DNA from 2 places in the Albibacterium sp. genome. Region 2 is predicted to be linked to the other one. Evidence: riboswitches for the same ligand, from Rfam matches in the RefSeq annotation. Region 2 holds a riboswitch; the other holds the start of a gene.
The links. Region 2 has a riboswitch for S-adenosylmethionine ahead of VL047_RS07215 (O-acetylhomoserine aminocarboxypropyltransferase/cysteine synthase). Riboswitches for the same ligand answer to the same signal wherever they lie in the genome.

Region 1 (5,139 bases), on a different contig from region 2:
ACGACATTGGTAACCAACAAGGTATCATTTATGGAAAAGTATTCAATACCGATACCATCAAAGCTCCCCGAAAGATTCTCTTCCATAGCCCTGGCTTTACGTGGAGAGAAATAGACTGAGTGCGGATCCAGTCGTGACAGTATTTCCACAATTGCAACATCTTGAAGAGTATCCAGGCCTACTTTATCTACGTAGCGTTCTTGAATTAATTGCAAAGCTTTTTGAACTTTTCCGGTTTTATCTGTTGTACCAAGAGGGATAAAGCTATTATTTCCTATGCTTATGGATTCTTCAGCATAATTCTGACCAAGCATTAGCCCGACCGCAAGAACGGCGGCGTAAGCTAAGGCAAACCAGATGTTTTTTTTGGTAGAATTCTGCATATAATATTGGCACAAAAATAGCGTTTATCGCTTGTATTTTAATAATTATTGGTTAAAAGAACAAATAAAGAGCCAAATAATTTGATAAAGAATTATTTGTATTAATTTTATGACAGTTACCTGTTATTATCCGTGAATTATGCATGAAATTGAACCTTATTATCGCTGGCGAGATGATTATATTGCTGCAGAAGATGAACGCTCACCATTTTTTAACGAGGAGTACAGTGAGTTTGAATATGATAAACAGATTTATAATTTTTTACTCCACCCGCAGTGGGATTCCTTTGGCTCAGACACGTTGTATTTAAAGATTTTATTTGCAGATTATGAGCAAGAATATGCCATTATTGAGTTTATTGGAGAATGGAACGATGCGATAGATAATGATATTATGTTACTCAAAAGAGAGGTGATTGACCTCATGATTGATGAAGGCATTAACAAGTTTATTTTAATTGGAGAAAATGTTTTAAACTTTCATGCTTCAGATGACAGCTATTATGAAGAATGGTTTGAAGACGTAGGTGATGGATGGATTGCTGGTATAGATTTTCGCGAACATGTGATAGAGGAATTTAAAAATTCGGATATCGATTACTTTATTAATTTCGGTGGGACATTAAATGAACTGAGCTGGCGGACTTTAAATCCGGTGCAGGTTTACCATCATGTGAAGGAACAAATACAGCTCCGTTTAACATAAACGATACTTTATGAGGAAATCAATTGTTTTTATTTCATTTCTAACAGGTCTTCTTTTTTTATCTATTAATATCTCTGCTCAGGAGAAGAGTGATAACACTTTTGATAAAATCTTAGATAAAGAAAGCCTGCCTATTCCTGCCGAAAAAGATCAATTGTTTTATCTCCAACGTGATCCCAACACGAATACGATTATCTATTCCGTGAATTTGGAAGATGGTAAATTGGATGCCAGTCGGCCAGTAAAAGCTCATTGGATTCGCTATGCAGAAGGGGGTAAAAGAACTAATTTGTCCTTTATCCAACGAACAATGGCCTATGGAATACATCACTCAAAGGTAGTTGATGGAGAATTTGATGTTAAGATTCAAGCATATAAGGATCTGCCAATTCATGTAAGATTTAATCCGCAAAGCAAAAAATATCAGGCTTATACTCCTGTTAATAAGAAAGAGATCGTTCTGGAACGTATTTTTGTCCGCATTAATGGTGGGTCACTTTTTAAACCCCATGTTGAATACATTGAAATCAGTGGCTATGACCCGATCAACAAAGTAAAGATCAATCACCGTTTCCAGCCTTAAAAGACGATATAAAGAAACGGTGATTGAGCAATTAATTAAACGTCGTAGGTAGTAGACGATGTTTCTCCACCCCTACCTGTCCAGTTGGTATGAAAGAACTCACCACGTGGTTTGTCTAGACGTTCATATGTATGAGCACCAAAATAATCTCTTTGTGCTTGCAATAAGTTTGCTGGCAATCTTTCGCAACGATATCCATCATAGTATGTCAATCCAGCACTCAAACATGGTGCAGGAATACCATAGGTTGCAGCAGCAACAATTACATTGCGCCATCCTGCTTGTGCTTCTTGAATTTTATCCCGGAAGAAATCATCTAAGATCAGATTCTGTAAGTTTGGATTCTTTTCGAAAGCCTCTTTGATTTTTCCAAGAAATGCGGAACGGATAATACATCCTTCACGCCACATCATAGCAATGCTACCATAATTAAGTGTCCAGCCATATTCCTTCGCTGCAGAAGCCATCATTTGATATCCTTGTGCATAGGAAATTACCTTAGCAGCATAAAGGGCATCGCGCAAATCATTAAGTAAAGCAGCACGATCACCGTTGAATGTTGCTTTAGGACCCGACAATACTTTAGAAGCAGCCACGCGTTCATCTTTCAATGCAGATAAACAACGCGCAAAAACAGACTCTGCAATTAATGTCAAGGGTACACCTAAATCAAGCGCTACCGTACCTGTCCACTTACCAGTTCCTTTTTGTCCGGCAGTATCTAATATCTTGTCAACCAATGGCTGACCATCTTCGTCTTTAAATGCTAAAATATCACGGGTTATCTCAATCAGATAACTATCTAATTCTCCTTCATTCCACTCTTTAAACACATCATGCATTTCATCAGGAGTCATACCCAACACATCTTTCATGATATGATAAGTTTCATTGATGAGTTGCATATCGCCATACTCGATACCGTTGTGTACCATTTTAACGAAATGTCCGGCACCACCGCTACCTACCCAATCACAACAAGGAGTACCATCAGCCACTTTTGCAGCGATGCCTTGAAAAATAGGCTTTACAGCAGGCCAAGCTGCTTCAGAACCGCCCGGCATAATGGATGGTCCTAATAAAGCTCCTTCTTCACCACCTGAAACACCTGTACCGATATATAGTAAACCTTTGCTTTCTAAATATTTAGTACGACGTTCAGTATCCGGGAAATGAGAATTACCTCCATCAATGATAATATCACCAGGCTCTAAGTGAGGAATTAACAGTTCAATAAAATCATCTACCGGTTGGCCGGCCTTCACCATTAACATCACCTTACGAGGTCGTTTCAATGATTTGATCAGATCTTCGATGGATGTGGCACCATAAATATTTTTACCTTTTGCACGCCCATTTACAAAGCGCTCTACCTTATCTACCGTACGATTATATGCCGTTACATGAAAGCCTTTACTCTCCATATTGAGAATAAGATTTTCTCCCATCACGGCAATCCCAATGACACCAATGTCAGATTTTTCTTGCATATCAGTTATTTATTTTATTTTTCCAATCTCCAAAGTTATACTTTAGACGCGAAAAACAAACAGAAAAGTGAGTAAGTTTATTAGCGGACCTTCTTATCTTAAATTTAATCTCCCTTAATTTGGTAGAGATTGTAAAATTATTTGCATCTTTGCAGTGCTTATAGAGAAAGACGGAGGGATTAGACCCTACGAAGTCTTGGCAACCTGTACTTACAAGGTGCTACATTCTACCTGAACGAGAAATCAAACCAGGAAAGATAAGCTGCAGTTTCATTACCTCCTGCTCCTCTATATTTAAGCATTAATTTAATTTTTCCAACGTACTTGATTACGGTGGTTATTTATCAATGATATGGATATTAGAGAAGAGTTACAAAAGCGTATTTTGATTATTGATGGAGCCATGGGAACGATGATTCAACCCTATAAGCTTGATGAAACGTCTTTCCGTGGTGAACGATTCGCCCATCACCCTTGCGATGTTCAAGGGAATAATGATTTATTAAACCTGACACAGCCCCAAATAATATTAGATATTCATCGTGAATATTTAGAAGCAGGGGCAGATATCATTGAGACGAACACTTTCAGTTCGCAGAAGATCTCAATGGCAGACTATAAAATGGAATCTCTGGTCTATGAACTCAACTTAGAAGGTGCTAAGTTGGCAAAGAAAGCAGCAGATGAATCTACACAAAGCAATCCTGACAAACCTCGTTTTGTGGCAGGTGCTATCGGTCCGACAAACCGTACAGCATCTTTGTCGCCGGATGTTAACGATCCGGGTTTTCGGGCAGTCACCTTTATGGACCTGGTAGAAGCATATTATGAGCAAGTTCGCGGCTTAGTAGATGGTGGAGTAGATTTGCTTTTAATAGAGACCATTTTTGATACTCTCAATGCGAAAGCGGCAATATTTGCCATAAAAAAATATCAGCAAGAACTTTATGATAGTGGAAAGCTAGCTACAGACAAACAGCTGGAAATTATGATTTCCGGAACCATTACCGATGCGAGTGGAAGAACACTCTCTGGCCAAACGGTTGAGGCTTTTCTTAATTCTGTAAGTCATGCAAATGCTCTAAGCATTGGCTTAAACTGTGCCTTAGGTGCTAAAGAGATGCGCCCGCATATTGCTGAACTTTCTGAGAAAGCACCTTGCTATGTTTCAGCCTATCCAAATGCTGGTTTACCCAATGAATTTGGCGCATACGATGAGGATGCCCATGAAACTTCGCATCTATTAGAAGACTTTATTAAAAACGGTTTTGTAAATATTGTAGGGGGTTGTTGTGGTACAACACCGGAACACATTGCTCATATTGCTGAAAAAGCAGCAGGTGTAGTACCAAGAAAACCTGCTGAACCTAAACCTTATTTGCGTTTAAGTGGATTAGAGCCTATAACACTCCAACCTGGCAGCCTTTTCGTAAATATCGGGGAACGAACCAACGTTACTGGCTCTCCGAAGTTTTCTAAACTCATATTGAACGGCGACTTTGAAGCTGCCCTAGCTATAGCCAGACAACAGGTTGAGGGTGGAGCACAGGTAATCGACGTAAACATGGATGAAGGGATGTTGGATTCGGAAGCAGCCATGGTTAAGTTTTTAAACCTAATTGCCTCTGAGCCGGATATTTCGAAATTGCCAATAATGATCGACTCCTCCAGATGGTCGGTTATTTATGCCGGACTTCAATGCTTACAAGGTAAAGGAATCGTAAATTCTATTTCATTAAAGGAAGGTGAAGAAGAGTTTCTAGAACATGCTCGCATTATTATGAACTTTGGAGCTGCGGTAGTGGTCATGGGTTTTGATGAAATAGGACAAGCCGATAGCTTTGAACGAAGAATAGAAATTGCTGAACGTTGCTATAAATTACTAACCGGCATCGGATTCCCTGCACAAGATATTATTTTTGACCCAAATATATTGACTGTTGCAACCGGCCTAGAAGAGCATAATAATTATGCAGT
Region 2 (5,139 bases):
CATCCAAAAGGCAATTGACTATGCCTTAGGAAAGAATGGCAGTTTGGGCGGTCATGTTTTTATTGCAAAAAATGAAAATGAATTAGTAGGTGCCACAGTTATCAATAAAACAGGGATGAACGATTATATCCCTGGAAATATATTAGTGTATATAGCTACACATAAAAAATTCAGAGGAAAAGGAATAGGAAAAAGTATAATGCAAAAAGCCATCGATCATGTTGAAGGTGATATAGCTCTCCATGTCGAAGCAAACAATCCGGCTAAGAAATTATACGAGCGATTAGGTTTCACAAACAAATACTTAGAAATGCGTTTAATAAAGGAGGTTATATAATGGCCTATCTAACTTTAAATAAAGAAAAACTTAAATACAATTATCAAAAGCTCGACAAATTCTTCACAGAGCATAACATATCCTGGTCTATAGTTGCAAAAGTTCTTTGTGGCAATAAGAAATACTTAGAACAAATTATTGACCTTGGAATCAAACAAATTTGTGATTCTCGTTTAAGTAACCTGGAGATGATCAAATCAATAGATCCGTCTGTAGAAACGATTTACATCAAACCTCCTGCAAAAGCAAATATTGCTCGAATCGTAGAATCTGCAGATATCAGCTTCAATACAGAATTTGAAACCATCAAATTACTATCCCTTGCTGCCAAAGAAATTAACAAAACGCATAAAATTGTTGTAATGGTAGAGCTTGGCGAGTTAAGAGAAGGTGTAATGCGTGAACAATTTGTAGACTTTTATTCCAAAGTCTTCACATTACCCAATATAGAGGTTGTAGGAATAGGTGCGAACCTTACGTGTATGTATGGTGTATTACCTAACCAAGATAAGCTCATTCAACTTTGTTTATATAAAGAACTGGTTGAAGCCAAATTCAAACGTAAGATATCTTATGTTTCCGGAGGAACCTCCGTAACAATTCCGCTTATAAAAGAAGGTTTATTACCTTCTGGAATTAACCATTTTCGTGTTGGAGAAACCTTTTACTTAGGCACAGATGTTTATCATAACACGGTACTGGAGTCGATGCAGAGCGATGTATTTAAGCTTTGTGCAGAAATTATTGAACTTACCGAAAAACCAATGATACCAACAGGGGAATTTGGACTAAACCTTATAGGTGAAACACCGGTTTTCGATCAGAAGAATGCAGGCGTAAGCTCTTACAGAGCTATTGTAGATGTCGGCCTTTTAGATATTGAAGTCAACCACCTTAATCCAATAGACTCTACAATGGAAATAGCAGGTGCTAGTTCTGATATGATTGTAATGGACCTAGGAAGCAATTCGAAACAATATAAAGTTGGAGACACCATTGAGTTTAGAGTAGATTATATGGGCCTTCTTCGATTAATGAATTCAACCTATATCGAGAAGATGTTTGAAGATGAAATTAAAGTTTTTGAACTTGCTTATCAAAACTAAAAAAGACTAATTTTCCCTATCTTTACGACGATAATTTAAACTCCTTTTACTATGGAAAAAGATCTTTCTTATCTTCATGATATCCGTAAAGAATATATTAAAGCAAATTTACACGAGGAGAACGTAGAAAAGAATCCTATCGATCAATTCTCTAATTGGTTTACAGATGCTATCAATGCCAAAGTAATGGAACCGAACGCAATGACTTTGGCTACTACTTCTGCCAATGGGCAAGCAAACGCCAGAACCGTATTGCTTAAAGATGTAGATGAAAGAGGATTTGTTTTCTTCACCAACTATACTAGTACGAAAGGGCAAGAAATAGCAAAAAATAACAAGATTGCCCTTTTGTTCTTTTGGCCTGAACTTGAAAGACAAGTACGTATCTTAGGAACAGCAGAAAAAACATCTTATCAGGAATCTGAAGAATATTTTCATTCAAGACCTGTTGGAAGTCAGTTAGGTGCTATAGTATCCCATCAAAGTGCTAGAATTGAAAATAGATCTATTATTGAAGAAAACCTGGAACGCTTAACAGAAGAATTTAAAGATACTGAAATTCCTTTACCTGATTATTGGGGAGGCTACCGATTAACACCACATTACTTGGAATTCTGGCAAGGTGGCGCTCAACGCTTGCACGATCGCATAGTGTATGAAAAAACGGACTCTTCCTGGGATATATACAGAATATCGCCCTAACGTTAATTCACCATAAATCCACTAATTGCACCTATTATTCCTCAAAGCTGCAAAATAGTCCTATATTCTGCAAAATAGTCTATTAATTTATACAGCAACGACGGTCTGTCATGGTTATACCCTTGCTTTACATAATAGCGGAGATAAGGAGTTGTTCCTGCGCTAGGTCTGCGTTTTTTTTGCTGAATTAACGTAGACGTAATGCAGAAATGGTTCAAAAATTTATCTGGTATATAAATCAAGCCCTTTTCCAATCCGAGAAATACTTAGATAAGGGAATCTAAAAACTTAGATCGACCCACTATTTAGTGAAAAGCAACATAAAAAAACTCAGTCAAAGAAAATAACTAGCGGAAAAATACTTTGGCACAGTTATTGACAATTGTCTAGTAGGTTTATAATTGGTTAGTAAAGGTTCCCATTCTCCCCGTTTGGGAGCCTTTCTTTTTTAACCCTACCCTATTAATAAAATCTCATGTAACAAAAAGACCTTTCCAATGTCAAAGTCATAGATAAATGGAGACCAAAGAAACCCGATTTAAGGAATTGTTTAATAAAAACTCAAAGATCATATATCATTTATGTTATGGATATACGGGTGACAGCGATTCTGCGAACGATTTAATGCAGGAGACATTTATTAAGGTTTGGCAAAATCTGGATGGATTTCGAAATCAATCGCAAATATCCACTTGGATTTATCGCATTGCTATTAATACCTGTTTGTCTTATTTACGGGTAGAAAAACGAAAGGCAACTGATGAGATTAGTGATTTCATATTAGAAAACACAGCAGAGCCCATATCGGAGAAAGAAGAACAGGTAGCATTACTATATAAGTGCATATCTCAATTAGAAGAAAACGAACGGATTATTATCACATTGGTTTTGGACGAAGTGCCCTACCCCGAAATAGCAGAAATATCTGGAATTTCAGAAGGAAACCTGCGTGTGAAAATTCACCGGATCAAACATAAGTTAACAGATATTTATAATCGGTATGAAAGACTTTGAGGCGATAAAACGACTGTGGCAAATACAACCCACCGAGCCAGTTAGTATCGAGGATGTATTTACAAAAATAAACGAGGAAAAACGAGGTTATGCCCGGAAGCTATTAAAACAAACGATAATAGTGGCTATAGCTTTGTTTCTTATATTTATGGTTTGGCTAACAGCTACTTTTATTACATGGACATCGCATTTAGCTGTCCTTATTGTTATGGGTTGTTTGATTTACTACTTCTCTATTCAGTTAGAGGATTATCTGAAGATAAATAAAACCGCATTTATCTTTAAAAAGCCTGATGAGTATATTGCTTACCTAAAAGACTATAAGAAATCGAGATTTAAATTAAACACTCAATCCTATCAAGTGTATATCACCTTCATTAGTATTGCGCTTGTTCTATTTGCATTCGAAATGTATTACGTTCTACCACTTTCATTATTATTGTTGTATTTAGCAATAAGCATAATCTGGATTTTACTGTGTCAATTTGTTTTCATGAAGCAGTTTAATAAAAAGGAAGAACAGCGACTGCAAGAAATCATTAACGATCTGGAAAGGTTAAGCCAGCAATTCTTGTAATAAGTCTGTAATATCTATGTAAGAAATGGTTTTTTACATAAACTCTTTTGCAAATACAAGAATGGATTGTATATTTGCGAAGTACATTCAAAAGATGTATTGATCATCACTCTTCAAGAGTCTTGATTTATAAAGAAGTGGCGAGAGACTGGCTCGATGAACCACTGGCAACCATCCGAAAAGAAAAGGTGCCAATTCCTGTCCCAAATTAATGGGAGTATATAAATTTTAAAGACATGCAAACACAAAACAACATCTACCAAACCGATCTTAGCATACAAGCTAAGTCTACATCGCTTTTAGCTTTCGTTATTCCTCGAATGCCTCAGATGTGCATATGCTCTGATGGCTGTTGTTGCTGTTAAGCCATCCCCAAGCAAATTCAAAAGGAAAGTTCTATACTAAAGATTTTTAGTAGGGATACCTTATAAAAAAACAAGCAATTTATTATTATTCATCTTTTAACTTATTATAAATTATTCAATCATTATGGCTACAGAATCATTAAAATTTGAGACTCTACAAGTTCATGCGGGACAAGTTCCTGACCCTACTACCGGATCAAGAGCTGTACCTATCTACCAAACAACTTCTTTCGTTTTCAATAGTGCAGAACATGGAGCTAATCTTTTTGCCCTAAAAGAATTCGGTAATATATATACCCGGATCATGAATCCGACTACAGATGTTTTTGAAAAGCGCGTTGCTGCTTTAGAAGGTGGTGTTGCTGCTTTAGCTGTTTCTTCAGGTATGGCTGCACAACTTATTGCATTAACCAATATCCTAGAAAGTGGAGATAACTTTGTGAGCAGTCCTAATTTATATGGTGGGTCGCACAATCAGTTCAGAGTAACTTTTAAAAGATTCGGCATTGAAGCTCGTTTTGCTAAAAATGATTCTCCTGAAAGCATTGAAGAAAAGATTAACGATAAAACAAAGGCTATTTTTTTAGAAACTATTGGTAATCCTAGTTTTAGTATTCCTGATTTTGAAGCAATTGCTGCTATTGCCAAAAAATATGATCTACCACTAATTGTTGATAATACTTTCGGAGCTGGCGGTTACTTATTCAGACCTTTAGAACATGGAGCAAACATCGTTTTACATGCAGCAACTAAATGGATTGGCGGACAAGGAAACAGCATTGGCGGTGTTATTGTAGATGGTGGAAATTACAATTGGGGAAATGGTAAGTTTAAACAATTCTCTGAACCATCTGAAGGTTATCATGGCTTGGTTTTCAGCGATGTATTTGGTGTAGATAGCAGTTTAGGCAATATTCAATTTATTATCCGTGCACGTGTTGAAGGTTTACGCGATTTAGGAACAGCTCTTTCACCTTTCAATGCATTCTTACTGATTCAAGGTTTAGAAACTTTATCTTTACGCGTTCAAAGACATGT

Region 1: another riboswitch for S-adenosylmethionine. It lies ahead of metH (methionine synthase); the one in region 2 lies ahead of VL047_RS07215 (O-acetylhomoserine aminocarboxypropyltransferase/cysteine synthase).

The regions. Positions count from the first base shown of each region.
Region 1 covers NZ_DATJCH010000026.1:11,283-16,421, forward strand. The annotation lists gene VL047_RS13225 (S41 family peptidase) at 1-383, opposite strand, end outside; gene VL047_RS13230 (hypothetical protein) at 523-1,089, shown strand; gene VL047_RS13235 (DUF4833 domain-containing protein) at 1,100-1,672, shown strand; gene gnd (decarboxylating NADP(+)-dependent phosphogluconate dehydrogenase) at 1,708-3,162, opposite strand; SAM riboswitch class I at 3,318-3,426, shown strand; gene metH (methionine synthase) at 3,515-5,139, shown strand, end outside.
Region 2 covers NZ_DATJCH010000012.1:725,805-730,943, forward strand. The annotation lists gene VL047_RS07190 (GNAT family N-acetyltransferase) at 1-337, shown strand, start outside; gene VL047_RS07195 (alanine/ornithine racemase family PLP-dependent enzyme) at 337-1,443, shown strand; gene pdxH (pyridoxamine 5'-phosphate oxidase) at 1,495-2,145, shown strand; gene VL047_RS07205 (RNA polymerase sigma factor) at 2,662-3,159, shown strand; gene VL047_RS07210 (hypothetical protein) at 3,146-3,736, shown strand; SAM riboswitch class I at 3,861-3,964, shown strand; gene VL047_RS07215 (O-acetylhomoserine aminocarboxypropyltransferase/cysteine synthase) at 4,226-5,139, shown strand, end outside.